DNA from 3 places in the Priestia sp. FSL R5-0597 genome. Region 2 is predicted to be linked to each of the others. Evidence: a T-box and tRNA genes for the amino acid it is inferred to sense, from the RefSeq annotation. Region 2 holds a T-box; the other regions hold tRNA genes.
The links. The T-box of region 2 lies ahead of pheS (phenylalanine--tRNA ligase subunit alpha). A T-box ahead of a tRNA ligase gene usually reads a tRNA of that ligase, here a tRNA-Phe.
Positions count from the first base shown of each region.

Region 1: it encodes a tRNA-Phe, which carries the amino acid that the T-box ahead of pheS (phenylalanine--tRNA ligase subunit alpha) is inferred to sense. The anticodon was not compared.
Region 3: it encodes a tRNA-Phe, which carries the amino acid that the T-box ahead of pheS (phenylalanine--tRNA ligase subunit alpha) is inferred to sense. The anticodon was not compared.

Region 1 covers NZ_JBBOUZ010000001.1:405,624-415,675, forward strand. The annotation lists rRNA gene MKX72_RS02135 (23S ribosomal RNA) at 1-837, shown strand, start outside; rRNA gene rrf (5S ribosomal RNA) at 948-1,063, shown strand; tRNA gene MKX72_RS02145 (tRNA-Asn) at 1,073-1,147, shown strand; tRNA gene MKX72_RS02150 (tRNA-Ser) at 1,151-1,242, shown strand; tRNA gene MKX72_RS02155 (tRNA-Glu) at 1,264-1,338, shown strand; tRNA gene MKX72_RS02160 (tRNA-Val) at 1,362-1,437, shown strand; tRNA gene MKX72_RS02165 (tRNA-Met) at 1,449-1,525, shown strand; tRNA gene MKX72_RS02170 (tRNA-Asp) at 1,529-1,604, shown strand; tRNA gene MKX72_RS02175 (tRNA-Phe) at 1,620-1,695, shown strand; tRNA gene MKX72_RS02180 (tRNA-Thr) at 1,721-1,796, shown strand; tRNA gene MKX72_RS02185 (tRNA-Tyr) at 1,807-1,890, shown strand; tRNA gene MKX72_RS02190 (tRNA-Trp) at 1,896-1,969, shown strand; tRNA gene MKX72_RS02195 (tRNA-His) at 2,000-2,075, shown strand; tRNA gene MKX72_RS02200 (tRNA-Gln) at 2,104-2,178, shown strand; tRNA gene MKX72_RS02205 (tRNA-Gly) at 2,184-2,258, shown strand; tRNA gene MKX72_RS02210 (tRNA-Cys) at 2,296-2,369, shown strand; tRNA gene MKX72_RS02215 (tRNA-Leu) at 2,384-2,472, shown strand; tRNA gene MKX72_RS02220 (tRNA-Leu) at 2,503-2,584, shown strand; tRNA gene MKX72_RS02225 (tRNA-Gly) at 2,657-2,730, shown strand; gene MKX72_RS02230 (B3/B4 domain-containing protein) at 2,846-3,511, opposite strand; gene queG (tRNA epoxyqueuosine(34) reductase QueG) at 3,641-4,777, shown strand; gene MKX72_RS02240 (amidase domain-containing protein) at 4,850-5,737, shown strand; gene trmL (tRNA (uridine(34)/cytosine(34)/5-carboxymethylaminomethyluridine(34)-2'-O)-methyltransferase TrmL) at 5,802-6,275, shown strand; gene MKX72_RS02250 (PrkA family serine protein kinase) at 6,734-8,629, shown strand; gene yhbH (sporulation protein YhbH) at 8,954-10,052, shown strand, end outside.
Region 2 covers NZ_JBBOUZ010000001.1:4,532,281-4,542,332, reverse strand. The annotation lists gene thrS (threonine--tRNA ligase) at 1-304, shown strand, start outside; ribosomal protein L20 leader region at 476-598, shown strand; gene infC (translation initiation factor IF-3) at 668-1,171, shown strand; gene rpmI (50S ribosomal protein L35) at 1,193-1,393, shown strand; gene rplT (50S ribosomal protein L20) at 1,433-1,792, shown strand; gene MKX72_RS23960 (DUF1294 domain-containing protein) at 1,853-2,113, shown strand; gene MKX72_RS23955 (hypothetical protein) at 2,132-2,509, opposite strand; gene MKX72_RS23950 (dUTP diphosphatase) at 2,642-3,130, shown strand; gene MKX72_RS23945 (M42 family metallopeptidase) at 3,208-4,293, shown strand; gene sspI (small acid-soluble spore protein SspI) at 4,350-4,556, opposite strand; gene MKX72_RS23935 (TrmH family RNA methyltransferase) at 4,697-5,461, shown strand; T-box leader at 5,510-5,745, shown strand; gene pheS (phenylalanine--tRNA ligase subunit alpha) at 5,800-6,834, shown strand; gene pheT (phenylalanine--tRNA ligase subunit beta) at 6,848-9,262, shown strand; gene rnhC (ribonuclease HIII) at 9,296-10,052, opposite strand, start outside.
Region 3 covers NZ_JBBOUZ010000001.1:4,688,779-4,698,830, forward strand. The annotation lists gene MKX72_RS24695 (glycogen/starch/alpha-glucan phosphorylase) at 1-1,672, opposite strand, end outside; gene glgA (glycogen synthase GlgA) at 1,686-3,116, opposite strand; gene MKX72_RS24705 (glucose-1-phosphate adenylyltransferase family protein) at 3,113-4,138, opposite strand; gene MKX72_RS24710 (glucose-1-phosphate adenylyltransferase) at 4,161-5,312, opposite strand; gene glgB (1,4-alpha-glucan branching protein GlgB) at 5,263-7,224, opposite strand; tRNA gene MKX72_RS24720 (tRNA-Glu) at 7,519-7,590, opposite strand; tRNA gene MKX72_RS24725 (tRNA-Ser) at 7,611-7,701, opposite strand; tRNA gene MKX72_RS24730 (tRNA-Asn) at 7,705-7,779, opposite strand; tRNA gene MKX72_RS24735 (tRNA-Ile) at 7,783-7,859, opposite strand; tRNA gene MKX72_RS24740 (tRNA-Gly) at 7,866-7,939, opposite strand; tRNA gene MKX72_RS24745 (tRNA-His) at 7,951-8,026, opposite strand; tRNA gene MKX72_RS24750 (tRNA-Phe) at 8,037-8,112, opposite strand; tRNA gene MKX72_RS24755 (tRNA-Asp) at 8,121-8,196, opposite strand; tRNA gene MKX72_RS24760 (tRNA-Met) at 8,201-8,277, opposite strand; tRNA gene MKX72_RS24765 (tRNA-Ser) at 8,303-8,395, opposite strand; tRNA gene MKX72_RS24770 (tRNA-Met) at 8,423-8,499, opposite strand; tRNA gene MKX72_RS24775 (tRNA-Ala) at 8,530-8,605, opposite strand; tRNA gene MKX72_RS24780 (tRNA-Pro) at 8,611-8,687, opposite strand; tRNA gene MKX72_RS24785 (tRNA-Arg) at 8,692-8,768, opposite strand; tRNA gene MKX72_RS24790 (tRNA-Leu) at 8,778-8,866, opposite strand; tRNA gene MKX72_RS24795 (tRNA-Gly) at 8,881-8,955, opposite strand; tRNA gene MKX72_RS24800 (tRNA-Leu) at 8,979-9,060, opposite strand; tRNA gene MKX72_RS24805 (tRNA-Lys) at 9,075-9,150, opposite strand; tRNA gene MKX72_RS24810 (tRNA-Thr) at 9,159-9,234, opposite strand; tRNA gene MKX72_RS24815 (tRNA-Val) at 9,264-9,336, opposite strand; rRNA gene rrf (5S ribosomal RNA) at 9,346-9,461, opposite strand; rRNA gene MKX72_RS24825 (23S ribosomal RNA) at 9,571-10,052, opposite strand, start outside.

The sequences.
Region 1 (10,052 bases), 4.1 Mb from region 2:
CCCCGTGGAGCTTTACTGTAGCCTGATATTGAATTTTGGTACAGCTTGTACAGGATAGGTAGGAGCCTGAGAAGCCGGAGCGCTAGCTTCGGTGGAGGCGTCGGTGGGATACTACCCTGGCTGTATTGAAATTCTAACCCGCGGCCCTGATCGGGCCGGGAGACAGTGTCAGGTGGGCAGTTTGACTGGGGCGGTCGCCTCCTAAAATGTAACGGAGGCGCCCAAAGGTTCCCTCAGAATGGTTGGAAATCATTCGTAGAGTGTAAAGGCACAAGGGAGCTTGACTGCGAGACCTACAAGTCGAGCAGGGACGAAAGTCGGGCTTAGTGATCCGGTGGTTCCGCATGGAAGGGCCATCGCTCAACGGATAAAAGCTACCCCGGGGATAACAGGCTTATCTCCCCCAAGAGTCCACATCGACGGGGAGGTTTGGCACCTCGATGTCGGCTCATCGCATCCTGGGGCTGTAGTCGGTCCCAAGGGTTGGGCTGTTCGCCCATTAAAGCGGTACGCGAGCTGGGTTCAGAACGTCGTGAGACAGTTCGGTCCCTATCCGTCGTGGGCGTAGGAAATTTGAGAGGAGCTGTCCTTAGTACGAGAGGACCGGGATGGACACACCGCTGGTGTACCAGTTGTCTTGCCAAAGGCATCGCTGGGTAGCTATGTGTGGACGGGATAAGTGCTGAAAGCATCTAAGCATGAAGCCCCCCTCAAGATGAGATTTCCCATAGCGCAAGCTAGTAAGATCCCTGAAAGATGATCAGGTTGATAGGTCAGAGGTGGAAGCGTGGCGACATGTGTAGCTGACTGATACTAATCGATCGAGGACTTAACCAAACTTTTAAAAGCGTAAGCTTTACTCAGCAACCTGTTATCTAGTTTTGAAAGAACAAAACTTTTTCAAAAAAGTCTTGCTTTCTTTTTTAAATCATGTATAATATAATATGTCTGGTGGCGATAGCGAAGAGGTCACACCCGTTCCCATACCGAACACGGAAGTTAAGCTCTTTAGCGCCAATGGTAGTTGGGACTTTGTCCCTGTGAGAGTAGGACGTTGCCAGGCTGTTATTATTCCACAGTAGCTCAGTGGTAGAGCTATCGGCTGTTAACCGATCGGTCGTAGGTTCGAGTCCTACCTGTGGAGCCATTTGGAGAGCTGTCCGAGTGGCCGAAGGAGCACGATTGGAAATCGTGTAGGCGGTTAACGCTGTCTCAAGGGTTCAAATCCCTTGCTCTCCGCCATTTTTATTTAATTAGCACAGTGGCCCGTTGGTCAAGCGGTTAAGACACCGCCCTTTCACGGCGGTAACACGGGTTCGAATCCCGTACGGGTCACCATTTATTTTTATCTACATAATAGTGGAGGATTAGCTCAGCTGGGAGAGCACCTGCCTTACAAGCAGGGGGTCGGCGGTTCGATCCCGTCATCCTCCACCATATATTATCATCGCGGGGTGGAGCAGTTCGGTAGCTCGTCGGGCTCATAACCCGAAGGTCGCAGGTTCAAATCCTGTCCCCGCAACCAAGTGGTCCCGTGGTGTAGCGGTTAACATGCCTGCCTGTCACGCAGGAGATCGCGGGTTCGATTCCCGTCGGGACCGCCATTTTAAATTTAATAAGGCTCGGTAGCTCAGTTGGTAGAGCAAAGGACTGAAAATCCTTGTGTCGGCGGTTCGATTCCGTCCCGAGCCACCATTTTAAAAACATTTGTTTTTAAAATGCCGGTGTAGCTCAACTGGTAGAGCAACTGACTTGTAATCAGTAGGTTGGGGGTTCAAGTCCTCTTGCCGGCACCACAGTTATTGTGGAGGGGTAGCGAAGTGGCTAAACGCGGCGGACTGTAAATCCGCTCCTTCGGGTTCGGCAGTTCGAATCTGCCCCCCTCCACCATTTACAGGGGCATAGTTTAAAGGTAGAACTACGGTCTCCAAAACCGTCAGTGTGGGTTCGATTCCTACTGCCCCTGCCAATTATAAAATTAATATTGCATATATACGTGGCGATTGTGGCGAAGTGGTTAACGCACCGGATTGTGGTTCCGGCATTCGTGGGTTCGATTCCCATCAGTCGCCCCATTTATAAACGATATGCATATTCCAATATTGGGCTATCGCCAAGCGGTAAGGCAACGGATTTTGATTCCGTCATGCGTTGGTTCGAATCCAGCTAGCCCAGCCATATTTGCGGAAGTAGTTCAGTGGTAGAACACCACCTTGCCAAGGTGGGGGTCGCGAGTTCGAACCTCGTCTTCCGCTCCAATTTAATTTTAATAAAGTTATTTAGTCTTGAGTAAATGGCGGCATAGCCAAGTGGTAAGGCAGAGGTCTGCAAAACCTTTATCACCGGTTCAAATCCGGTTGCCGCCTCCATTTATTTACAAGCTGCCGGGGTGGTGGAATTGGCAGACACACAGGACTTAAAATCCTGCGGTAGGTGACTACCGTGCCGGTTCAAGTCCGGCCCTCGGCACCATTTATAATTTTAACTTGCCTTTTTTATTTTGCCGATGTGGCGGAATTGGCAGACGCGCACGACTCAAAATCGTGTTCCTTCGGGAGTGTCGGTTCGACCCCGACCATCGGTACTTTAGCTTTACTTGACAGGATGATTCCTGTTTTTATTTTTACTTATTGGTCGACAAATTTTGATAATATTTGCGGGTGTAGTTTAGTGGTAAAACCTCAGCCTTCCAAGCTGATGTCGTGAGTTCGATTCTCATCACCCGCTCCATACATATTGTTATCACAACGCAGTGTCTCGCTTTCAAAGCTGAGATGTTGCGTTTTTTATTTTTAGCGTAAATATAGCGTCTATCTTGAAAAGATAGACGCTATATTTACGTACATCAGTTAATGACTTGATAGGTTGCTTCGCCGCCGTGAATTTGAATGAACATGTCACTTAAGGATTTAGTTAGTTTATAAGCCTGTTCTTCTGAAAGTGAAGGCTTTAAATAGATGAACTGTACAGCTTGTGTTGTCTTTTCAGTTACGTACGCTCGGTTAGAATCGACATAAGGGCTTCCGAAAGCTCCTAGGGCATCTTTTGAAATGATTTTATTTTCTAAAGAAATGTTACGTTCATTTAGAGCTTCGTAAGACTCTTCTTTTTTACCGATAGTAAATTCAACGTGGCCCTCTATATTAGAAGAATCATAAATTCCAATTGGTACTTCATATTGCAATGAAAAAAAGTTATTAATGTCCACAGCAGAATTGATAGAAGGAAGATACGTTTGTTTTCCTATCCGTCGAATTAAAGCTTCTATAGAAGGACGGTATTTACTTGGATCCGTTCCAAACGTTTTGAAAAGCTTTCTCCACTCGCTAACACCTTCAAATTCTGTTACTTTTTTTGACTCAAGGTCAAAATAAATGGATTCTTGAAAAAGGCGCAGACGTCCTTTTAGCATTTGAGGAGAATCGCCAACTTCAATATTTTTATACTGAATGATTCCCATTTTAAAAGAAGGGCAAAGCTGTTTAATAGCGGGTGATAATGTAAAGTTCATTTTTTTGATCCTTTCTATTATAATTAGTATTTGTTCGTTTATAGATACCATCCTATCATTTCATTGAGTGAGAAAACAGTTCAATGCATGAATATATAGAATTTCTTAGAAAGGAGGCTATTACTCACTATGAATGCGTATCAGTTGAAGGAAGAAATTATTTCATACAGCAAAGAGATTGGAATCGATAAGATTGGATTTGCGAGTGCTTCTATGTTTGATGAGTTAAAGAATCGATTGTTAGCACAGCAAGAGTTAGGTTATGCTTCAGGCTTTGAGGAACCTGATATTGAAAAAAGAGTAGATCCCACATTAGTTGTTCCAAAAGCTAGATCCATTATTTCAATTGCACTTGCGTATCCTTCTAAATTAAAGGATGCACCAAAGAGCACAAAGGAAGATCGCCGAGGGATCTTTTGCCGTGCTTCTTGGGGACAAGATTATCATACGGTTTTACGTGATAGGCTTCAAAAGCTTGAAGCTTTCATAAAAGAAAAAGTACCTGCAGCTATCCTTCAATCGATGGTAGATACAGGCGAGCTGTCGGACCGAGCTGTAGCAGAAAGAGCTGGTATTGGCTGGAGCGGTAAGAACTGTGCCATTATCACACCTGAATTCGGTTCCTACGTGTATTTAGGGGAAATGATTACAGATATCCCGTTTCCTCCTGATAAACCGATAGAAGACGGCTGTGGTACTTGTAATAAGTGCGTGGATGTTTGCCCTACCGGTGCGCTTGTAACAGGCGGTCAGCTGAATTCGCAGCGATGTATTGCCTTTTTAACCCAAACAAAAGGATTTTTAGCTGAAGAATTTCGAAGTAAATTAGGCAATCGTTTATATGGCTGTGATACATGTCAAACTGTGTGTCCTGAAAATAAAGGCAAAGACTTTCATTTTCACCCTGAGATGGAGCCTGACCCAGAACTTGCGAAGCCTAAATTAAAACCGCTTTTAACGATGAGTAATCGTGAGTTCAAAGAGAAATTTGGACATGTTTCAGGGTCATGGAGAGGGAAAAAGCCAATTCAGCGTAATGCCATTATTGCACTTGCCCATTTTAAAGACCAAACCGCTGTTCCAGATTTAATTGAGTTAATTAAAAATGACGTTCGCCCTGTCATTAGAGGAACGGCGGCATGGGCGTTAGGCAAAATTGGTGATAAAGAAGCATTAGATACACTTATGAACTTAAGAGAAAAAGAAAAGGACCAAGAAGTAATTGAAGAAATGTCAAAAGGTATAGAGATGCTTCAAGAGATCTAAACCGTATTTTTATTGATAAAGTTAGCTAATGAGTCATAGCGTATAATAAACGCTTAGAAAAGTGGTGACATTATGCTAACAAAAAGGAATGTATTATATACTTTAATTAAAGCGCGTGCGGACAGCTATGTAAAAGGTGAGCTTCATGAAGACTTTAAGCCTTTCATTGAACAGCAGTGTGAGCTAAAGCGGTCTCTTGTAAAAAAAAGAGAAGTTGATGTTTTAAAATGTAATATGAAAGGTTCTATTCAATCTGCTCATACGGATCAGGAAGAAACAAGAGTATTATATAAGGTGCACATTCAGGCATTTTTAAAACAAAACGATTTTTTCTATATAGAAGAAGAAATTGAAGATCGTTTAGCTCTTTTTTATAAAGATACACTTATTCAAGATGAGCTGCTGGTAAAGGATTTTTCTGAAGATGAGGTTGAAATGGATGTAGAAGAAGTAGAGGAAGACGAAGAAAGAGCCTCTTATTATGATCGTCTTGCAGCTGTTCAGTATGCAGAAAAACATTGGGATAAACCTAATGAAAGTTATAAGCAGTTTGAGGTAAACTGCACCAACTATATCTCACAGTGTTTGCATGCAGGAAAGGCGCCGATGCGGGGGTATCCTAAAAAAGCAAACGGATGGTGGATGAGAGGGAACGCCTGGAGCTATAGCTGGGCCGTTGCTCATTCCATGCACAGCTATTTAAGTAACTCCAAATCAGGACTTCGGGCTGTGAGGAAATCCTCAGCAAGCGAACTTGTCCCGGGAGACGTTATCTGCTACGATTTTGAAGGAGATGGAAGATGGAATCATACGACGATTGTTGTAGCAAAAGACGGTCACGGTATGCCTCTTGTGAATGCGAACACGTATAATAGTCGAATGAGATATTGGGCGTATGAAGATTCAACGGCTTACACGCCAAAGATTAAGTATGATTTTTTCCATATCGTTGATCGGTAAGTCTTTCGTTTTAGCAAGTTAGTGGTATAATGATGAATAGATTTGTTAGCAGAGGTGAAAATTTGTGGGAGTACACGTAGTGTTATTTCAACCAGAAATTCCAGCAAATACAGGAAATATTGCGCGAACATGTGCAGCAACAAATACGACGCTGCATTTAGTTCGGCCGTTAGGCTTTTCAACAGATGATAAAATGTTAAAGCGAGCTGGATTGGATTACTGGGAATTTGTAAATGTGGTGTATCATGATTCATTAGAAGAAGTATTTGAAAAGTATCCTGAAGCAGGCTTTTACTTCATCACAAAATTTGGTCAACAGCCACATACAACATTTGATTATAGTGACTTAGAGCAGGATCATTTCTTCGTATTTGGGAGAGAAACAAAGGGTCTGCCAAAGCACATTATTGAAGAGAACATGGAAAGATGTCTTCGTTTACCGATGACAGAAAATGTTCGTTCTTTAAATTTATCTAATACAGCAGCTATTTTAATCTATGAAGCGCTGCGTCAACAAAATTACGCTGGTTTATCTTAAATAAAAAGCGAGGTTCAATAAAATTTGAACCTCGCTTTTTTATTTATGTCGACGATGATATGTAGTGGTTATTTTTTAACGCCCGGTTTATCATTGTATCCCGCTCTGAAGATGGATGCTAAAAAAGCAATTGTTACTCCTAATACTAAAAGTAAGCGCATTGATTTTCCTCCTCAATCTAATTAAAAGGATTATATAGCTACTGCAGTTAAAACCGACTTCCCATATCTCATGATGATAATAATGACAAACTAACTCTTCTAGAGACGTAAGTTCTCTAATAAAATTTAACCGTTCCTTCTTACTCTTTTATTATAGCTAATAAATACTTCACTGTGAATGCCTAGCAAGGACAAATTTCTGAATTTTACAATTTAAAAAGCATGTTCAAACATTTTGCTGCATAGATTGTATTAATCTTGTTCACTAGCACCATAACTAGTAGGGGAGGTCCTTTAATGGATATATTAAAGAAAGTTGAAAGATACCGCGAAGAAGAGAATCGTCTTAAGTGGGAAGGGACATTTGAAGAGTACCTAAAGCTGATTAAAGATGAGCCTTTAATTGCTCAGCCTGCACACTCTAGAGTATACAACATGATAAAGGATGCAGGAATTGAAGAGGTAAATGGTAAAAGACATTATAAATTTTTCAGTGGACAAATGTTTGGACTTGAAGATTCGCTAGAACGCTTGGTGGAAGAATATTTTCACCCAGCTGCAAAGCGTTTAGATGTTCGTAAACGTATTTTACTTTTAATGGGTCCAGTAAGTGGTGGTAAATCGACGCTAGTGACCATGTTAAAAAGAGGGCTTGAAGCTTATTCGCTTACTGATCGAGGAGCTGTTTACGCTATTAAAGGATGCCCAATGCATGAAGATCCGCTGCATTTAATTCCACATCATTTACGTAAAGACTTCTTTGAAGAGTATGGTATCCGAATTGAAGGAAACTTATCTCCTTTAAATACAATGCGATTAGAGGAAGAGTATGGCGGCAGAATTGAAGACGTCATCATCGAACGCATTTTCTTCTCAGAGGACAAACGAACTGGAATTGGAACGTTCAGTCCTTCTGATCCGAAATCTCAAGACATTGCTGACCTAACAGGAAGCATTGACTTTTCAACAATTGCAGAGTATGGATCTGAGTCAGATCCGCGCGCTTACCGCTTTGACGGAGAGCTTAATAAAGCAAACCGGGGAATGATGGAGTTCCAAGAGATGTTAAAATGTGACGAGAAATTTTTATGGCATTTACTCTCTTTAACCCAAGAAGGAAACTTTAAAGCAGGAAGATTTGCTTTAATTAGTGCAGATGAATTAATCGTAGCGCATACAAATGAAACAGAGTATCGCTCGTTTATTTCCAATAAGAAAAATGAAGCTTTGCATTCACGAATTATTGTAATGCCTGTTCCATATAACTTAAAAGTGAGTGATGAGGAAAAAATTTATGACAAAATGATTCGTGAAAGTGACGTATCAGATGTTCATATTGCCCCTCATACGCTACGTATTGCGTCTATCTTTACTACGTTAACAAGATTAAAAGAGCCTAAAAAAGGCGATATCGATTTGTTAAAGAAAATGCGCTTATACGACGGTCAATCTGTAGAAGGCTACAACGATGCAGACGTAGAAGAGTTACAAAAAGAGTATACGGATGAAGGAATGAGCGGTATTGATCCGCGTTATGTCATTAACCGCATTTCATCTACCATCATTCGAAAAGATATTAAATCAATCAATGCATTAGATGTACTGCGTTCATTGAAGGAAGGGTTAGCACAGCATGCGTCTATTTCTGCTGAGGACCGAGAGCGTTACCTGAATTATATTTCTCTGGCGCGTAAAGAATATGATGAAATTGCTAAAAAAGAAGTGCAAAAAGCGTTCGTTTATTCTTACGAAGAGTCTGCTAAAACATTAATGGATAATTATTTAGATAATGTCGAAGCATACTGCAACAAAAATAAGCTTCGTGATCCGCTAACAGGAGAAGAGTTAAATCCAGATGATAAATTAATGCGTTCAATTGAAGAACAAATTGGTATTTCAGAAAATGCGAAAAAAGCATTCCGCGAAGAAATCTTAATTCGTATTTCCGCTTATGCACGTAAAGGAAAACGATTTGACTATAATTCTCATGAACGCTTACGTGAAGCGATTCAGAAAAAACTGTTTGCAGATTTAAAAGACGTAGTGAAAATTACAACGTCCACTAAAACACCAGATGAGCAGCAGCTGAAGAAAGTAAATGAAGTAGTGGCTCGATTGATTGATGAGCATGGATACAATTCAGTATCTGCTAATGAACTGCTGCGCTATGTAGGAAGTTTGTTAAATCGATAACTCAGTACTAACAAGAAAACATGGCACTTCCGATCTGTGCCATGTTTTTCTTATCTCTTAAAATAAACTCTGCATAATTAGGCTATTGTGTAGTACGCATTGCACTTAACCATCATATGATAAGTCATAAACATATACATGACACTAGACACTATAAAATGAATAGTTAATAGTAAAAGAATTAGTTAGCAAGTATACCATTCTTGCGCATAGGATAAGAGTAACCAACCTTTGAACTAAAGGTATTTGTCAGAAACTTTCGGTATAGCTTATGCATGCCGAGTAAAAACGTGCAGGTGTTTTTTAAATAAGGAGGGGAATAGCGTGGGAAAAGAAGTAGATAAAAGTTTTGCTGTCTCAAAAGAAGACTGGTCCCTCCATCGTAAAGGCCACGATGATCAAAAAAGACATCAAGAAAAAATTAAAGAAGCCATTAAAAATAATTTACCGGACTTAATTACAGAAGAAAATATCGTGATGTCCAATGGAAGAGAAGTTGTTAAAATCCCGATCAAATCATTGGATGAATATCGAATTCGGTACAATTATGATAAAAACAAACATGTGGGTCAAGGTGATGGAGACAGTAAAGTTGGGGATGTAGTAGCACGTGACGGATCTGCTGGAGATGGTCAAAAAGGAGCAGGAAAAGGTCAAGGAGCAGGTGACCAGGCTGGAGAAGACTACTTTGAAGCGGAAGTGTCCCTCATGGAACTTCAAGAGGCTTTATTTGCTCAATTAGAACTGCCTAATCTTCAGCGAAAAGAATCTGATCAAATTGTTGTGGAACACATTGAATTTAATGATATACGACGTACAGGTTTGATGGGGAATATTGATAAAAAACGAACGATGATGAGCGCTTATAAGCGAAACGCAATGACAGGAAAGCCTGCTTTTCATCCTATTTATCCGGAGGATTTAAAATTTAAAACGTGGAATGAAGTTATAAAGCCAGAATCGAAAGCAGTCGTTTTAGCTATGATGGATACGAGCGGTTCGATGGGCATATGGGAAAAATATATGGCACGAAGCTTTTTCTTTTGGATGACACGCTTTTTACGTACGAAATACGAAACGGTGGAAATTGAATTTATTGCGCATCATACAGAGGCAAAAGTAGTGTCAGAAGAAGACTTCTTCTCCAAAGGAGAAAGTGGAGGAACCATCTGCTCATCTGCTTACCGAAAAGCGCTTGAATTAATTAACCAAAAGTATGATCCGAGCCGTTATAATATTTACCCGTTTCATTTTTCAGATGGTGATAACTTAACTTCAGATAACGCAAGGTGTGTAAAGTTAGTAAATGAATTAATGAAAGTGTCAAATATGTTTGGGTATGGGGAAGTGAATCAGTACAATCGACATTCCACTTTAATGTCTGCGTACAAAAACATTCAAGACGAAAGCTTTAGACACTTTA
Region 2 (10,052 bases):
GTGGTTAGCACCTGTACAAGTTCAAGTGATTCCGGTATCACCTACGGTTCACCTTGAGTATGCAAAAGAAGTGCAAGAACAGCTTCAGCTTGCGGGTATTCGCGTGGAACTTGATTCTCGCGATGAGAAAATTGGCTATAAAATCCGTGAGGCTCAAATGCAAAAAATTCCTTACATGCTTGTTGTAGGGGATAAAGAAGTAGAAGATAAAGCAGTAAACGTACGTAAATATGGTGAGCAGAATTCAGAAACAGTGGATTTCCAAGCCTTTTTACAAAATGTAAAAGCAGAAGCATCTCGTTAATGAAAAAAGCAGAGAATTGAAATTCTCTGCTTTTTTATCTAACATTTATAAAAAACTGTTGCATAAATGGTTTTCCTTTGATACAATAACTTTTGTTGTGAAAAAAGAACGAAATCATTGACTTTTGTCTTTGTTGATACTATAATAGCTTAAGTAATTGAATACTTGTTTATACAGAAGAAGAAGCACCCGCTTCTCACCTGAGTGACGCATAAAGCAGTTAGCAGGTACATCGTATCTTAATTAAAACGATAGAAGTGTGGGTGCAGTATGTACTCACACTTTTTTGTGTGAGTTAATAATCGGTCTAAGCAAGCGTATTCGCTCATTAAACCTTGGAGGTGGCTACTTATTAGCAAGGACATGATGGTAAACGAGGGCATTCGAGCTCGCGAAGTTCGTCTAATTGATCAAAATGGTGAACAATTAGGAATTAAATCAAAAAATGAAGCATTAGAAATTGCTTCACGAGTAAATCTTGACTTAGTAATGGTTGCTGCAAATGCGAAACCGCCGGTATGTCGTATTATGGACTACGGTAAATTCCGCTATGAGCAACAACGTAAAGAAAGAGAAGCTCGTAAAAACCAAAAAGTTGTAAACTTAAAAGAAGTTCGTTTAAGTCCAACAATTGATGAACATGATTTTAACACTAAACTTCGTAACGCACGCAAGTTCCTTGAAAAAGGTGACAAAGTGAAAGCGTCTATTCGCTTTAAAGGTCGTGCCATTACTCATAAAGGGATTGGCCAAAAAGTACTTGAACGTTTTTCACAAGCTTGCGAAGATGTAAGTTCAGTTGAATCGGCTCCTAAAATGGAAGGCCGCAGCATGTTCTTAGTCTTGGCACCTAAAAACGAAAAGTAATAGAACGAGGAGGAACACCCCATGCCAAAAATGAAAACACATCGTGGCGCTGCAAAGCGTTTCAAAAAGACTGGAAGCGGTAAATTAAAACGTGCTCGTGCTTACACAAGCCATTTATTCGCTAACAAATCTACAAAACAAAAGCGTAAATTACGTAAAGGTTCTTTAGTAAGCAAAGGTGACTTCAAACGTATCCGTCACTTATTAGATAACATTAAGTAATTTGGGTTGAGATAGAAACAATACAGGAGGTAAACAATTATGCCACGCGTAAAAGGCGGTACAGTAACACGCAAACGTCGTAAAAAAGTTTTAAAATTAGCTAAAGGTTTCTTCGGTTCGAAGCATAGATTATATAAAGTTGCTAATCAGCAAGTTATGAAATCTCACATGTATGCTTATCGTGACCGTCGTCAGAAAAAACGTGACTTCCGTAAATTATGGATCACACGTATTAATGCAGCTGCTCGTATGAACGGTCTTTCTTACAGTCGTTTAATGCACGGTTTAAAATTAGCAGGTATTGAAGTTAACCGCAAAATGCTTGCTGACTTAGCTGTAGCTGATGAAAAAGCATTTGCTGAATTAGCAACTGCTGCTAAAAAAGGCTTAGATAAGTAATGAATATAAAGTCTCGTCATCTTTAGATGATGAGGCTTTTTTGCTATCGGAGGACATATCATGAATGAACTGCTGCTTACCTATTTTATTGTTATTAATATAATAGGGATAGGAATGATGTATAGAGATAAACAAAAAGCGAAAAGACATGAGTGGAGAATTGCCGAAAGCACACTGTGGACGGTAGCTGCTATCGGAGGAGCCATTGGAGGACTGATTGGTATGTATTGCTATCGTCATAAAACGAAGCACACATCGTTTACAGTAGGTTTTCCTATTCTTGCCGCTCTTGATTTACTTTTCTTTTTTGTTATCAGCTGAGCACAAATGATTTTGTGCTCAGTGTAAAAATTCTCGAACGGGGCTTTTCCAGCGAATAGGAGCATTTGGATACATGTTGTGTACGTGATTTTCCAGCAGCTTGAAATCTTGTTTTTGCAGTTCATGCAATCGAGATGGATCTGTTAACACCATTGTAATCGACAAAGACTCTGGTTCATTGGGATTGCTGTATTTTTCTCCTTCAAATAAAATACCTTTATACGTTAGTAGAAAATTTTTGCGGATATTCGTTTTTTCGTCAACGACAAAAAATTGCTGATGTTCCTGAGCTGCTACAAGCTTCCGCTTTGGACTGCGAAAATGCTGAACCAGCTTTAATAGTGTGTAAGCAACAAGCGCGAAAATGAACACGCGAACGATAACAATAACAAACATAACGCTCCCTCCTTTACAAGGCACAGTTTTCTTACTTTACGTTTCAGTCTCTAAAAAGTTTCACGATTTTTGATATAATTTCTTTATTGGTTTAAAAAGAAGAAGATATACATAATTACAGGAGTGATTACATTGAATTTACAACAGCTATTTACCATGCAGCGCCAGCTGGATCAGCATATAGAGGACAAGCATCAGCTTCATAAGGAAGACTTGGTTCCAAGAAAACTTTTAGCTCTGCTTGTTGAAATGGGAGAGCTGGCAAACGAAACGCGCTGCTTCAAATTTTGGAGCGTTAAACCTCCGGCTGAAGATGCTGTTATTTTAGAAGAATTTGTGGACGGCGTACATTTCATTCTTTCTTTAGGTATTGAAAAAGGATACGATGATTTAACTGAGCTGCCAAAAGTAAAAGCAGCTGATTCAAAAACAACACAATTTTTACAGGTATTTGCACAAGTTTCTGCTTTCGAGCAGGACCTGTCAAAAGAAAACTATGTGAACATGTTTGCATCTTACATGAAGCTTGGCGATATGTTTGGTTTTTCCGCTGAACATATTGAAGAGGCGTACATGTCAAAAAATGAAGTGAATTTTAAACGCCAAGAACAAGGATACTAGAAATAAAGGGATGGGAAATTTTACTTCAACCTCTTTTTAGCTATAATAGAGGTATACATATGAAAGGGGTAATCCATATGACAAAGTTAGATGAAACATTGACGATGCTTAAAGCACTAACAGATGCAAAAGGAATTCCTGGAAATGAGCGTGAACCGCGTGAGGTTATGAAGAAATATATTGCACCTTATGCAGATGAAGTAACGACGGATGGGCTAGGCAGTTTGATTGCAAAAAAAGTAGGCAACGAACAAGGGCCTAAAATTATGGTAGCCGGTCACTTGGATGAAGTTGGTTTTATGGTGACTCAAATTGATGAACGCGGCTTTATTCGTTTTCAAACGGTAGGCGGATGGTGGTCTCAAGTTATGCTTGCTCAACGCGTAACCATCGTGACATCTAAAGGAGAGGTAACGGGGATTATTGGCTCAAAGCCACCTCATATCTTGCCTCCAGAAGTTCGCAAAAAGCCAGTTGACATTAAAGATATGTTCATCGATATTGGTGCTTCTAGCAGAGAAGAAGTAGCGGAGTGGGGAGTAAAACCTGGTGATCAGGTTGTACCTTATTTCGAATTTACGGTTATGAACAATGAAAAGATGCTCCTAGCGAAAGCCTGGGATAACCGTATTGGTTGTGCAATCGCTATCGATGTATTAAAAGCTTTAAAAAATGAAAAACATGAAAATGTTGTGTATGGTGTAGGAACGGTGCAAGAAGAAGTTGGACTCCGAGGTGCAAAAACATCTGCTAACTTTATTGAACCGGATATTGCATTTGCTGTTGATGTCGGTATCGCTGGAGATACACCTGGTGTTTCTGATAAAGAAGCCTCTTCTAAAATGGGGCAGGGTCCGCAAATCATTTTATATGATGCTTCCATGGTCTCTCATAAAGGACTTCGAGATACAGTGGTAGATGTGGCAGATGAATTAAATATTCCGTATCAATTTGATGCAATTGCTGGAGGCGGTACGGACTCGGGTTCTATCCATATTTCAGCTAACGGGGTGCCAGCACTTTCGATTACAATTGCAACTCGTTATATCCATTCTCATGCAGCAATGCTTCATCGTGATGATTATGAAAACGCAGTTAAATTAATTGCGGAAGTCATTAAGCGCTTAGACCGAGATACGGTTAACGCCATTACGTATAATTGAAAAAAGCTCATTCTCCTAGGAGAATGAGCTTTTTGTTGTACATAGGAAAAGGTTATTTATTTTAAACCGTTTTCAAGCGTTGTCAGAATTTCTTCTTTTTCTGATTCCGGAGACTTTTCCCAAAGCACTTCAAATAAAACACCAAGTCCAGGGAGCATTTTTTCTTCACCGCTTTGAATAGCGTCAGAAATTGTAGCCTCAAGCTCTTCTTTTGAGTTTCCTGAAACGTTTGCAATAACAGCATTTCGTAAATTAAGATCCATCATTTTCACCTCAGCTATCGTAAAGTTACCAATAGTTTTTGTTTTCTTTGCGATTTCTATGTACAATAAAGTGAAACTTATCTAATGATTATTGAACAAAATGTAATCGAACTATTTATTTTTGTATAGATAAAGGAGTTATGTTTGTGAAACAAATTGATTCAGTTAAAAATCCGCAGGTAAAAGCGTGGAAAAAACTGCATAATAAAAAAGACCGTGATAAGCAGGGCCTTTTTATGGTAGAAGGCTTTCATTTAGTCGAAGAGGCTATCAAAAATAAGGATTGCGTAAAGGAACTAATTATACGCGAATCGACCGAAGTGCCCGCACAGTGGGATATAGACGGTATCGAAATAATCGTTGTAAACGAAGCAATTAGTAAGTTATTATCTGACACAGAAACACCTCAAGGAATTATTGCCGTGTGTTTTCAAACAAAGCATGCGGAAATTATTCATACAGCACAGAAAGTATTGCTTTTAGATGCCGTGCAAGATCCAGGTAACCTAGGTACCATTATCCGAACCGCTGATGCTGCGGGAGTGGAGGCTATTATCATTGGAGAGGGCAGCGTGGATGTGTACAACCCAAAAGTCGTTCGTTCAACGCAAGGAGCTATTTTTCACCTTCCAATTGTAAAAGGCGATTTACTCGAAATAATTTCATTGTTAAAAGAAAGAGGAATAGCAGTTTACGGCACGTCGTTACAAAATGGAAAGGTCTACACACACGTAAAACCTTCAAACGAATTTGCGCTGATTGTGGGAAATGAAGGAAATGGCGTAAGCGAGAAAGTGTTGGAACAAACGGATCAGAATCTGTACATTCCCATCTATGGAAAGAGCGAGTCGTTAAATGTTGCCATCGCTTCTGGAATCTTACTTTATTATTTACGCGGAATGTAGTTGCATCAAGAACGTGTTTTCACTATAATAATACAATAGTTACATATGTAAAAAACGATGAAAGAGAGCAGTAGCTTATGTCCGTTTATGCAGGGAGAAAATGCCATGACTGAAAGCATTTTTATAAATGTAATAAGTGAATTCACCTCTTGAGTTGACACTTAGACCATCTTACATAGATGTAAAGGTGTTCCGGAGATTCCGTTAACTTGAATGAAGTGAACTGTATACGTCTGTGTATATAGTTAACAAGGGTGGTAACGCGACTAATCCTCGTCCCTTTTTTGGGAGGAGGTTTTTTTATTTGTCATTTTTTACGTTAAAAGGAGGAATAAGTGATGAAAGAACGTTTACAAGAACTTCAACAAGAAGCAATTGCAAAAGTCGAAGCAGCAAGTGCTTTAAAAGAATTAAACGACGTACGCGTAGCTTATTTAGGAAAGAAAGGCCCTATCACAGAAGTACTTCGCGGTATGGGAAAACTTTCAGCTGAAGAGCGTCCTGTAATGGGAGCACTTGCAAATGAAGTACGTGAAGCGATTGCATCTAAAATTGAAGAAAAACAAACGGCGTTAGAAGCAGCCGAGGTAGAGCGTAAACTTGCTTCAGAAACAATTGACGTAACGCTGCCGGGACGCCCGGTTAAAGCAGGTACGCATCACCCGCTCACAAGCGTGGTTGAAGAAGTAGAAGATTTATTCTTAGGAATGGGCTATGAAGTAGCAGAAGGACCAGAAGTAGAGCAGGACTACTATAATTTCGAAGCGCTGAACTTGCCAAAAGGTCACCCAGCACGTGATATGCAAGATACGTTCTATATTACGGAAGAAACGCTTCTTCGTACGCATACATCAACTGTTCAAGCTCGTGTTATGAACAAGAATGAAGGCAAAGGACCTGTTAAAATTATTTGCCCAGGTAAAGTGTACCGCCGCGATGACGATGATGCTACGCATTCACATCAATTTATGCAAATTGAAGGTCTTGTAGTAGACGAAAACATTCGTATGAGCGATTTAAAAGGCACGCTTGAAGTATTTGTGAAAAAGATGTTCGGTGCAGACCGTGAAATTCGTCTTCGTCCAAGTTTCTTCCCATTCACTGAGCCGTCTGTAGAAGTAGACGTATCGTGTGCAAAATGTGGAGGTAAAGGCTGTAATGTATGTAAACAAACAGGCTGGATTGAAATTTTAGGAGCCGGTATGGTTCATCCAAATGTTCTTGAAATGGCTGGATACGATTCAACTAAATATCGTGGTTTTGCTTTTGGAATCGGTGTAGAGCGTATTGCTATGTTAAAACACGGCGTGGATGATATTCGTCATTTCTATACAAATGATGTTCGTTTCTTAGATCAATTTAAACAAGTATAAAGGAGGGACTACGATGTTTGTATCTTATCGTTGGTTACAAGAGTATGTTGACTTATCAGGCGTAACGGCAGAAGAGTTAGCTGATAAAATCACAAAAAGTGGAATTGAAGTTGAAGGTGTAGAAAACTTAAATAAAGGCATCAGCGGAGTGGTAATTGGTCACGTTGTAGAACGTGAACAGCATCCAAATGCGGATAAATTAAGCCGCTGTCAAGTAGATCTTGGCGGAGGAGAAATCGTTCAAATCGTGTGCGGAGCACCTAACGTGGCACAAGGTCAAAAAGTAGCGGTTGCAAAAGTGGGAGCTGTACTTCCAGGTAACTTTAAAATCAAGCGTGCTAAGCTTCGCGGTGAAGAATCGAACGGTATGATTTGTTCTCTTCAAGAGCTTGGCATTGAAAGCAAGCTTGTGGCAAAAGATTATCAAGAAGGCATCTTCGTCTTCCCAAGTGATGCTGAAGTAGGAGCGGATGCGCTAGATGCATTAAACTTAAACGATGAAGTATTAGAACTAGGGCTAACACCAAATCGTTCAGACTGCTTAAGTATGTTAGGTGTAGCACATGAGGTGGCTGCTATTTTACGTCGTGAAGTGAAGTATCCGTCAGTAAACGTGCAAACGTCTGATGAGCAAGCAGCTGATTATATTTCCGTTAAAGTAGAGGCAAAAGAAGACAATCCCCTTTACGTAGCGCGCGTTGTGAAAAACGTAAAAATTGCTCCGTCACCATTATGGATGCAAACGCGTTTAATGGCAGCTGGTATTCGACCTCATAACAACGTTGTTGATATTACCAACTATATTTTGCTTGAATACGGCCAGCCGCTGCATGCTTTTGACTATGATCGTCTTGGTTCAAAAGAAATTGTTGTACGTCACGCGTCAGAAGGCGAGAAGTTTGTAACGCTTGACGATCAAGAGCGCGTATTAAAAGGCAATCAGCTTGTTATTACAAACGGCAGTGAACCGGTAGCCCTTGCAGGTGTAATGGGGGGAGCAAACTCTGAAGTAAAAGACGATACGGTAAATGTTCTTATTGAATCAGCTTACTTCAAAGGTTTAACAGTTCGTCAAGCTTCCAAAGACCACGGTCTTCGCAGTGAGGCAAGTGCTCGTTTTGAAAAAGGAATTGATCCTAACCGTACGCGTGTAGCTGCTGACCGCGCAGCAGAATTAATGGCTGAATACGCTTCAGGTGAAGTGGTAAGCGGTACTGTAGAAGTAGATACACTAACTGTGGAACCTGCTGTTGTAGCTGTGTCACTTGGACGTATTAACAATGTGCTTGGTACAGAACTATCGATGGAAGAAGTACAAGATATTATGAACCGTCTTCAATTTGAAAGCAAAGTCGAAGATGAAACAATCGTTGTAACGGTACCGACTCGTCGAGGCGATATTACAATTGAAGAAGATATCGTGGAGGAAGTAGCGCGCATGTATGGTTATGACAACCTTCCTACAACGCTTCCTGTAACAGTGGCAACTCCAGGAAAATTAACAGAGTATCAGCTTGGACGCCGTAAAGTTCGCCGTTTCTTAGAGGGAGCAGGGCTAGCGCAAACAACAACCTATTCGTTAACGAGCGCTGAAAAAGCTACTCAGTTTGCACTCAATGCAACAAGTACGATTGGTTTAGCAATGCCGATGAGTGAAGATCGCAGCATCCTTCGTCAAAGCTTAGTGCCTCATTTACTTGAAGCAGTGAAGCACAATAATGCTCGTCAATCGGATTCTATTGCGCTATACGAAACAGGCTCAGTGTTCTTATCTAAAGGTGAAGGGGAATTACCGGATGAGCAGGAGCGCGTAGCTGGTGCAATCACGGGTCTATGGCATGCTCACGGCTGGCAAGGTGAAAAGAAAGTCGTTGATTTCTATGTGATTAAAGGTGTACTAGAAGGGTTATTTGCACAGCTTGGTTTAGAGAAACGAATCTCATATGCTCCCGTTAAAAAAGACGGTATGCACCCTGGACGTACAGCGGCTGTATGGTTAGATGAAAAAGAAATTGGATACGTGGGTCAAGTTCATCCTGTTGCTCAGAAACAGTATGGCCTTCGTGAAACATACGTGTTTGAATTACACCTTCAAGAGCTATTAGCTGCAGATGTCGAAGAAGTTCGTTATTCAGCTATTCCAAGATTCCCATCTATTACACGTGATATTGCACTTGTTGTAGATAAAAACGTTCTTGCAGGAGAAGTTCAGCGCGTCATCTATACGACGGGCGGAGAACTTTTAAAAGACGTGACAGTATTTGATCTATATGAAGGCGAGCGTATGGAAGAAGGCAAGAAATCTGTAGCTTTCTCTTTACGTTACTTAGATCCTGAACGTACATTAACAGATGAAGAAGTAGCAAAAGCACATGGTGCAGTTTTAGAAGCTGTTGAAAAAGAATTTGGTGCAACGCTTCGTTCATAAGAATAAAAAAAGAGATGTGGATTTCCACATCTCTTATTTTTTAGCTAATTTTAAAGCTTTTTCTGTATTAGCAAAATGGATTTTAGCTAAAGAGTTCAGCGCATTGACGCCATGTTTTTTAATAATTTTAGCAGCGGCTATATCAACTTGTGCTCCAGCTCCGCGAGGAATGACCATCCCCGTCTTTTCCGTTAGTAAATCCATTTGTTTTAAAAATGCGTATCTGGCAATAATGGAAGCAGCGGCTACAGATAAATGAACGCTTTCTCCTTTTGTACTGAAAAAGACATTTTCTTTGATAATCTCTTTTTCCTTTACGATGTGTTTATAATAGGTGTTTTTTTCAACAAACTGGTCAATTAAAATCGCATCAGGTTTTTCAGGATCCAATTTTTTTAACACGTTGGATAAAGCTTTGTTGTGCAACAGAGCTTTCATTTTACCTTGTGACATGCCTTTTTCTTGAAATGCATTATACTTTTCGTTATGTAAGACAAGCAAACTGTAAGGAATAAACGAAACAAGCTGCTTGGCAATTTCAATGATTTTAGCATCCGTTAACTCTTTTGAATCTCGTACTCCTAATTCTTTTAACAAAGGAAGCTGCTCTTTTTGAACATAGGCAGCAACTACGGTCATGGGACCAAAATAATCTCCCGTTCCTACTTCATCAGAACCAATGACCGATAGTGAACTGAAGTTTGATGGGAGGTGTGAGACGGGAGCCTTTTTAGCAGCATCTAAAGGACCTCCCCACTTAGCTGCTTCTGTTTCAGCTTCTTTTCCTTGA
Region 3 (10,052 bases), 160 kb from region 2:
CTTTTAATCGATTGTACAAATACATAATGTGCAGTACATTTAAAAGCTGTCTTTTATAAGCATGAAGCCTTTTAACCTGTACATCAAAAATAGAATGTGAATCTATTTTAATTCCCGTTTGCTCTTGAATAATATCGGCAAGCAGCTTTTTACGCTGTTGTTTTACTGTTTTTAGTCCTTGTAAAAAGCTTGGATCTTCCACATACTCTTGGAGCTTTATAAGAGAATGCGGCTGTTTAATCCATTTATCTCCTATCACCTCGGTAATAAGAGAGGAAAGCTGCGGGTTAGCTTTTAACAACCAGCGCCGGTGGGTAATTCCATTCGTTTTATTGTTAAATTTAGCAGGATAAAACTGATAAAAATCTTTCATTTCTCGTTCTTTTAAAATATCAGTATGAATCTTTGCCACGCCGTTTACTTTATAACTTCCCACAATTGCTAAATGAGCCATCTTTACTAGCCCGTGCGCTAAAATAGCCATATTTTCAATCCGCTGCCAGTCTCCTGGATATGCTTCCCATAATTCTTTACAAAAGCGCTCATTAATTTCTTCAATAATCATATACACTCGTGGAAGCAAGGGTTGAAATAAATCAATCGGCCATTTCTCAAGGGCTTCAGAAAGAGTCGTATGGTTTGTGTATGAAATGGTATTGGACGTAATATGCCATGCATCTTCCCATTCCATTTTTTCTTCATCCAGTAAAATTCTCATTAGCTCAGGAATCGCAAGTACAGGATGCGTATCGTTAATATGAATGGCTACTTTTTCGTGAAAGTTTGTAAGTGTTTGATAGGTATTTCGATGTGCTCTGATAATACTTTGTAAGCTAGCTGACACAAGAAAATATTGCTGTTTCAACCTTAATATTTTACCATCTTCATGTGTATCATCCGGATATAAAAATTCTGATACAGCCTCTGTTTGACGCTTATACTCCATCACATCTTTATGTACTGGAAATGATGAAGGCTCCGCATTCCAAAGGCGAAGTGTATTCACTGTATCTGTTTTATACCCGATAACCGGGATGTCATAAGGAACAGCAGAGACGGGTTCTCCTTTTACATGACGAAAAGAGAATGTTCCGTCTTCCTGTACCATTTCAACTTCGCCCCAAAAGTTCACTTCGATTGCTTGATCTAATTTGCGTACTTCCCATGAATTCCCATGCCTTAACCATTGTTCTGGGAGCTCAATTTGAAAGCCGTTTACAATCTTTTGATCAAACAAACCGTGTTTATAGCGAATCCCATAACCGTGACCAGGAAGATTAAGTGAAGCAAGAGAATCTAAAAAACAAGCAGCAAGCCTGCCTAATCCCCCGTTTCCTAATCCTGCGTCTACTTCGATTTCCTCAATATTTTCAAGTGAAATATTCAGATCACTTAATCCTTCTTTTACAACTTCCCGAATTCCTAAGTTCAACAGATTTTGACCCAACAGTCTGCCTAATAAAAATTCGATAGAAAGATAATACACTTGCTTTGTATGTGAAGACCTATGAATTTCATTGGTTGAAATCCAATCGCTGCTAATATACTCTCGCACCATATTTCCTAATGTATGATAGTGATCTTGAACAGTAGATTCTTTAAAGCTCTTTCCATATGTCATTTCCAGCTTTTTTAAAAAAGCCTCTTGAAAGCTTTTTTTATCAGAGAACAATCTGCTCACCCTTTCACGATGGAGTAGATGTCAAATTTGAATACAATTGATTATATTTAAATGCCGATTGCCCCCAGCTATAATCCTGACTCATAGCATCCATCATTAATTTTTTCCATACATCTTTCTGGTGATAAAATGAAACAGCTCTTTCTAACGTATGAAGCATGTCATGAGCATTATAATTCTTAAAAGAGAAGCCATTTCCCTCTCCGCTATATTCATTATAAGCTTTAACCGTGTCATTCAGGCCGCCCGTTTCACGCACGACTGGAATGGTTCCATACTTTAAGGCTATTAATTGTCCGAGTCCGCAAGGCTCAAAACGGGAAGGCATTAAAAATAAATCCGTACCGGCATAAACTTTATGAGCAAGTTCCTCATTAAAACCAATAATGGCTTTTACTTGTTGCGGGTACGTATCTTCCATCTCACGGAAAAACTGCTCAAACTCGTGTTCGCCAGTTCCTAAAATAACAATTTGGGCTCCTAAGTTAACCGTCTCATGGAAAACGTGCTTGACTAAATCCAATCCCTTCTGCTGGGTTAACCTTGTAACCATCGAAATAATTGGAACATCCTTATTTTCCTCTAATTCAAGATAGCGCTGGAGCTCTTTTTTATTTTTATATTTTCCTTCAATCTCTTCTACAGAATAAGGATAAGATATAAGCTGATCTGCGTCTGGGCTATAAGCTTCTTCATCGATTCCATTTACAATCCCAATTAAATCTTGATTTCGCTGACGCAATAATCCATCTAAACTTTCTCCGTAATAGGGCATTTGAATTTCATCTCGATATGTAGGACTTACCGTGGTAATTTTATCAGCTGATACAAGAGCCGCTTTCATAAAATTAATATTCCCATAAAACTCGAGCTGGCTTGTAGTAAAATAATAATCATTTAAATTTAATAGCTCATATAAATTGCTTTTAGGGAAAATTCCTTGGAATTGCAAGTTATGAATCGTAAAGACCGTCTGGATATGATCATACATATCATAATTAGCACGAAGTAAAAATGGAATCATAGCCGTATGCCAGTCGTGACAATGAATGATATCAGGCTCATTCTCTAAAAATGGGATAGCTTCAAGCACAGCTCTGCTGAAGAAAGCAAATCGTTCAGCGTCATCGTAGTGCCCATATAAGCTATCTCTTTTAAAATAATATTCATTATCAATGAAAATATATTTAACGCCATCCATTGTTAACGATTCAATCCCACAGTACTGTCTTCTCCACCCAACCTGCACATGAATAACTTTTTCAAGCACCATTTCATCTTGATAATGTTGAGGAATGGTTCCGTACTTTGGCATGACTACACATACGTTCGTTCCTAACTTTTTTAATTCTTTAGGCAGGGCACCTGCTACGTCTGCTAATCCTCCTGTTTTAATAAAAGGTACACATTCTGATACAGCAAATAATACATTCACGACTTCATCAACGCTCCTTGAGTTGTTCCTTTAGCAATGACTCTAGGTAGACCTGACTCACCTAGCAACGTTTCATTACTTCCTATTTTCACATCTTTGTCTAAAACAACATTTTCTAATACACTATTTTCTAAAATAACGCCTTTTTGCATCACAATGCTATTCTTAACGACCGTACCTTTTCCAATTTTAACGCCTCGGAAGATAATACTATTTTCCACATGTCCTTCAATCACGCACCCGTTTGCGATCATTGAGTTTTTCACAACCGCTTTTTTTGCGTAACGAGTAGGCGGTTCATCTTTTACTTTAGTGAAAACAGGACGTTCGTTGATAAATAACTGCTTCCAAACATCTGGAGATAAAATTTCCATACTTGTTTTATAGTAGGCATCTAAGCTAGAAATCTCAGCCGTATATCCGTGGTGTTCGTACTTTTCTACACGATGAGATTGTGCCATATATCGAACCATTTCTTTAATCGTATAAAAATCATGCGATTCATTTTGCAAAATATTAACTAGAATAGATTTATTAATAATATACATATTAAGCGATTTATCACCCTGCTTCATTTCAGTAATATCTGCATTTGAAGCAATATGACGCTGCAGCACGTGCTCAAAGTCAACTGTACATATCGTATAACTATTAGCAATTAATACGTATTCCTGCTTACTTCTTAAGAAATAATCAATATGATAACGGAACTGCGTGAATAGTGATGGACTCTCTAAGTGTAAATCACTTGTCATAGGAGGGAAGATAAACAATCCATCTCGCTTCCGATCCAAATCCCATTCTTTTCCTGAACCTATATGATCCATCAATGCGCGATAGCGATCACGAGGAAAAATGGCAACGCTCGAAATTCCAGAGTTCACCATATTAGAAAGCGTAAAATCGATTAATCGATAGCGCCCTGCAAAAGGAATGGCAGCAATCGATCTATAAAAGGTTAAAGGCTGCAGCGCTGTTGTGTTTGTACAAGCATCAATAATACCAAGCATTTGATTATTCAATGTCGTTCATCCTCTCTGTTCGTTAAATGCATTTAGCAACTGATTCAATCAATTCTTGAGTAACAAGAATTACTTCTTCGCTTCCTTTGGTCGGTCGAATGATAGTACCGTCTGGAACTTCAATGTCCGATGGAACAATTGCGTTTTCAATATATACGTTAGAGCCTATCTTTGCAGTAGGCATGACAACCGTTTTCTTAACTTCAGAACCTGAACCGATTTGTACACCTGGAAATAACACGGACTGCTCTACGTTTCCTTCGACAACGCACCCTTCATTTACTAATGACTCCACCACGCAGGCGTTTGGCGCAATATATTGAGGAGGCTGATTAGGGTTAACAGAGTATACTTTCCATGAAGAGTCAAATAAATTAAGCTCGTCTTTATCACATAACAAATCCATATTCGCTTCCCATAAGCTTTTTACAGTTCCTACATCTTTCCAATAACCTTGGAATGGATATGCAATTAGCTTTTTCTTTTCATCTAGTAAAAGCGGAATAACATCTTTACCAAAATCATGGCTTGAGTATGGATTGCGTGCATCCATTTCTAAATATTCTTTTAAAATACTCCATTTAAAAATATAAATCCCCATAGAAGCTAGATTATTTTTAGGACGCTGTGGCTTTTCATCGAACTCCATTACATCTAGGTCACTATTTGTATTTAAAATACCAAAACGGCTCGCTTCTTCCCAAGGTACTTCAATAACAGAAATCGTTACATCTGCTTCTTTGTTTATATGATAATCAAGCATATTTTCATAGTTCATTTTATAAATGTGATCACCTGATAGAATCAGTACGTACTCAGGATCATATTGTGTCAAATAGTTTAAATTTTCATAAATAGCGCTAGCCGTGCCTTTATACCACTTTACTCCATCTGACTCCGCGTATGGAGGCAATACTGTGACGCCACCATTCCGTCGGTCCAAATCCCAAGCGCTTCCAATTCCAATGTATGAATTGAGAACTAGCGGTTGATATTGTGTTAATACACCCACTGTTTCAATACCTGAATTTGTACAATTACTTAAAGCAAAATCAATAATTCGATACTTACCACCAAATGGTACAGCTGGCTTTGCTAGATTTTTTGTAAGCGAACTTAGCCGACTACCTTTTCCTCCTGCCAATAACATCGCTACGCATTTCTTTTTTAACATGTTGTTTTCTCTCCCCTCGTTTTCTCTTTGCTCGTAGTATACTAATGCCAAACGGCGGAATATTCATTTCAATGCAAAAAGGTTGACCGTGAAACGATTCATCCACTGATTTTAATGCCTTTTTATTTACAATGCCTGAACCGCCGTACACTTCGTCATCACTGTTAATAACTTCAATGTACTCTGTCTCAACTGGAACTCCAACTTTGTAAGAATGATATGGATGCTCAGAAAAATTGCTAACAACTATAAAAATCTCCTGATTTTCTTTCGACTTGCGAATAAAGGAGAAAATTTGTTGATGATGATTGTTAACATCAATCCATTCAAATCCATCTGGATTATGGTCTAATTCATATAAAGGCTTGCTTCTTTTATAAATCTTGATGAGATCCTTCATATATCCGTTAAGATTGCGATGCATGTCAAAGTCATAAAGCATCCAGTCTAACTCTTCTAAATCTTTCCACTCATCAAATTGGCCAAACTCTCCGCCCATAAATAAAAGCTTTTTTCCAGGGTGTGCAAAGAAATATCCATATAGCAGTCGAAGCTGTGCAAACTTGCGCCAGTAATCACCTGGCATCTTATTAAGCAATGATTTTTTCCCATGTACGACTTCATCATGAGAAAGCGGCAAAATAAAGTTTTCGTTAAACGCATACATTAGTGAAAAGGTCATTTTATCGTGAAGATAGGGACGTCTTTCCACTCCAGCTTCCATGTACGTTAAAACGTCATTCATCCATCCCATGTTCCACTTATAATTAAAGCCTAAACCGCCCTCATACGTAGGTGCTGTAACAAGGGGCCAATCCGTTGAATCTTCTGCCATCATTAATATCGTTTCATCAGATTTAAAAACAGCTTCATTCAATTTTTTTAAGAAGCTGACAGCTCCATCATTTACTGCTTTTCCAGAAGAATTTTGCCAATAAAGCATATTAGCTACAGCATCTACTCGAAATCCATCTATGTGGAAGTACTCCAACCAAAACAAAGCGTTCGAAATGAGAAAACTTTGTACTTCAGGCTTGCCTAAATCGAAATTAGCTGTTCCCCAAACATAGTTTTCACGGTCGGGTTCTTTTTTGTATTCATAAGTAGGTTCTCCATCGAACATATACAGACCATGTTCATCCTTACAAAAATGCCCGGGTACCCAGTCTAAAAGAACGCCTATATTATTTTGATGACACTCATCTATAAAGTTCATCAACTCTTTAGGTGTACCGTATCGACTGGTAGCAGAATAGTATCCAGTTCCTTGATATCCCCAGGATCGGTCGAGCGGATGCTCAATGACTGGTAATAACTCAATATGTGTAAAACCTTGTTCAGCAATATAAGGAATAAGCTCCTGTGCTAATTCACTGTATGTATAAAGGCTGCCATCTTCATGAGTCCTCCAAGACCCTGCATGCAGCTCGTAAATACACAGTGGTCTTTCATATATATTTTGCTGTTTTTTCTTTCTACGCCAATATTGGTCGTTCCATTTGTACCCATCCAATGAGTAAACAATAGACGCAGTGTTTGGACGCACTTCACTGAAGAAAGCGTATGGATCTGCTTTTAATTTTTTTTGATTGCTTTGTGTGATGATTTCATATTTATAAATAGTCCCTTGTTCTAATTCAGGGATAAATGTCATCCAAATACCTTCTTCATTAACTTTAACCATTGAATGTTGAAAACCGTTCCATTTATTAAAATCACCTACAACGCTTACACCCTTTGCATGAGGTGCCCACACGCAAAATCGTACGCCTTCAATTCCTTCTACCGTTACCTGATGCGCACCGAAAATAGAGTAACTGCGAAATAAGTTTCCTTCGTGATACAAATGAACATCAAATTCAGTAGGCTGAACCGCTAGATTCACTTTTGCCACCCCTTTAACTTCAAACATAATATACGCACATAATATACGCTTCTTACCACTCATTCCCTTTTATAGTAAAAACATAAACCTTTTCTACAAATATAATAGAATAAATGTTCTTTAAAATTACTCTTTATTCCATACTCTTCATACTTTATTACTTTATGAATAATTCCATATGATATAGGGAAAATCCTGCTTAAAACTTACTTTTTATTCTGAAAATTCATGGTAATTATTCCTAACTATTATTCCTGTTTACTTAATCTTTAAAAAAGCGCAAATAAAAAAAGGTTTGCATATATGCAAACCTTTTTAAGATGACCCGTACGGGATTCGAACCCGTGTTACCGCCGTGAAAGGGCGGTGTCTTAACCGCTTGACCAACGGGCCATATTTAAATTTAAAACGACTGGCGGAGAAGGAGGGATTTGAACCCTCGCGCCGCTTACACGACCTACACCCTTAGCAGGGGCGCCTCTTCAGCCACTTGAGTACTTCTCCGTATGGCTCCACAGGTAGGACTCGAACCTACGACCGATCGGTTAACAGCCGATAGCTCTACCACTGAGCTACTGTGGAATATGGTGGGCCTAAGTGGACTCGAACCACCGACCTCACGCTTATCAGGCGTGCGCTCTAACCAGCTGAGCTATAGGCCCATTATTTGGAGCGGGTGATGAGAATCGAACTCACGACATCAGCTTGGAAGGCTGAGGTTTTACCACTAAACTACACCCGCGTTACTTAAGATGGGGCGACTGATGGGAATCGAACCCACGAATGCCGGAACCACAATCCGGTGCGTTAACCACTTCGCCACAATCGCCGTCTTAAAATGGTGGCTCGGGACGGAATCGAACCGCCGACACAAGGATTTTCAGTCCTTTGCTCTACCAACTGAGCTACCGAGCCAAACAAAATGGCGGTCCCGACGGGAATCGAACCCGCGATCTCCTGCGTGACAGGCAGGCATGTTAACCGCTACACCACGGGACCACTTTGGTTGCGGGGACAGGATTTGAACCTGCGACCTTCGGGTTATGAGCCCGACGAGCTACCGAACTGCTCCACCCCGCGATGATATGAATATGATATAAATAAATGGCGGAGGAAGAGGGATTCGAACCCCCGCGGGCTTTAACACCCCTGTCGGTTTTCAAGACCGATCCCTTCAGCCGGACTTGGGTATTCCTCCGTATATTTATAACAAATGTAACTTATATGGTAGCGGCGGAGGGAGTCGAACCCACGACCTCACGGGTATGAACCGTACGCTCTAGCCAGCTGAGCTACACCGCCATATTATTCGTTACAATTATTTAATTTCATTGGTGGAGCCTAGCGGGATCGAACCGCTGACCTCCTGCGTGCAAGGCAGGCGCTCTCCCAGCTGAGCTAAGGCCCCATAAATGGTCGGGAAGACAGGATTCGAACCTGCGACCCCTTGGTCCCAAACCAAGTGCTCTACCAAGCTGAGCTACTTCCCGTTTATGGCGCGCCCGAGAGGAGTCGAACCCCTAACCTTTTGATCCGTAGTCAAACGCTCTATCCAATTGAGCTACGGGCGCTTATTAAAATGGTGCCGAGGGCCGGACTTGAACCGGCACGGTAGTCACCTACCGCAGGATTTTAAGTCCTGTGTGTCTGCCAATTCCACCACCCCGGCAGGACTTATATATGTGGAGCGGAAGACGAGGTTCGAACTCGCGACCCCCACCTTGGCAAGGTGGTGTTCTACCACTGAACTACTTCCGCACATATATGAAATTAAGTAAAGATGCGGGTGAAGGGACTTGAACCCCCACGTCGTAAGACACTAGATCCTAAGTCTAGCGCGTCTGCCAATTCCGCCACACCCGCGTGTGAATATTAAATGGTGAGCCATGAAGGACTCGAACCTTCGACCCTCTGATTAAAAGTCAGATGCTCTACCAACTGAGCTAATGGCTCGAAAAAAATGGTGCCGGCAAGAGGACTTGAACCCCCAACCTACTGATTACAAGTCAGTTGCTCTACCAATTGAGCTACACCGGCGTGCAATCTCTGACTTAAATAGTCGATGATGGAGGATGACGGGATCGAACCGCCGACCCCCTGCTTGTAAGGCAGGTGCTCTCCCAGCTGAGCTAATCCTCCGATATAAAAGCCTGGCAACGTCCTACTCTCACAGGGACAAAGTCCCAACTACCATTGGCGCTAAAGAGCTTAACTTCCGTGTTCGGTATGGGAACGGGTGTGACCTCTTCGCTATCGCCACCAGACATATTATATTATACACTATTATATAAAGAAAGCAATACTTTTTTTCGAAAGATTTATTCTTTCAAAACTAGATAACAGTTTGCTGAGTAAAGCTTACACTTTTAAAGTTTGGTTAAGTCCTCGATCGATTAGTATCAGTCAGCTACACATGTCGCCACGCTTCCACCTCTGACCTATCAACCTGATCATCTTTCAGGGATCTTACTAGCTTGCGCTATGGGAAATCTCATCTTGAGGGGGGCTTCATGCTTAGATGCTTTCAGCACTTATCCCGTCCACACATAGCTACCCAGCGATGCCTTTGGCAAGACAACTGGTACACCAGCGGTGTGTCCATCCCGGTCCTCTCGTACTAAGGACAGCTCCTCTCAAATTTCCTACGCCCACGACGGATAGGGACCGAACTGTCTCACGACGTTCTGAACCCAGCTCGCGTACCGCTTTAATGGGCGAACAGCCCAACCCTTGGGACCGACTACAGCCCCAGGATGCGATGAGCCGACATCGAGGTGCCAAACCTCCCCGTCGATGTGGACTCTTGGGGGAGATAAGCCTGTTATCCCCGGGGTAGCTTTTATCCGTTGAGCGAT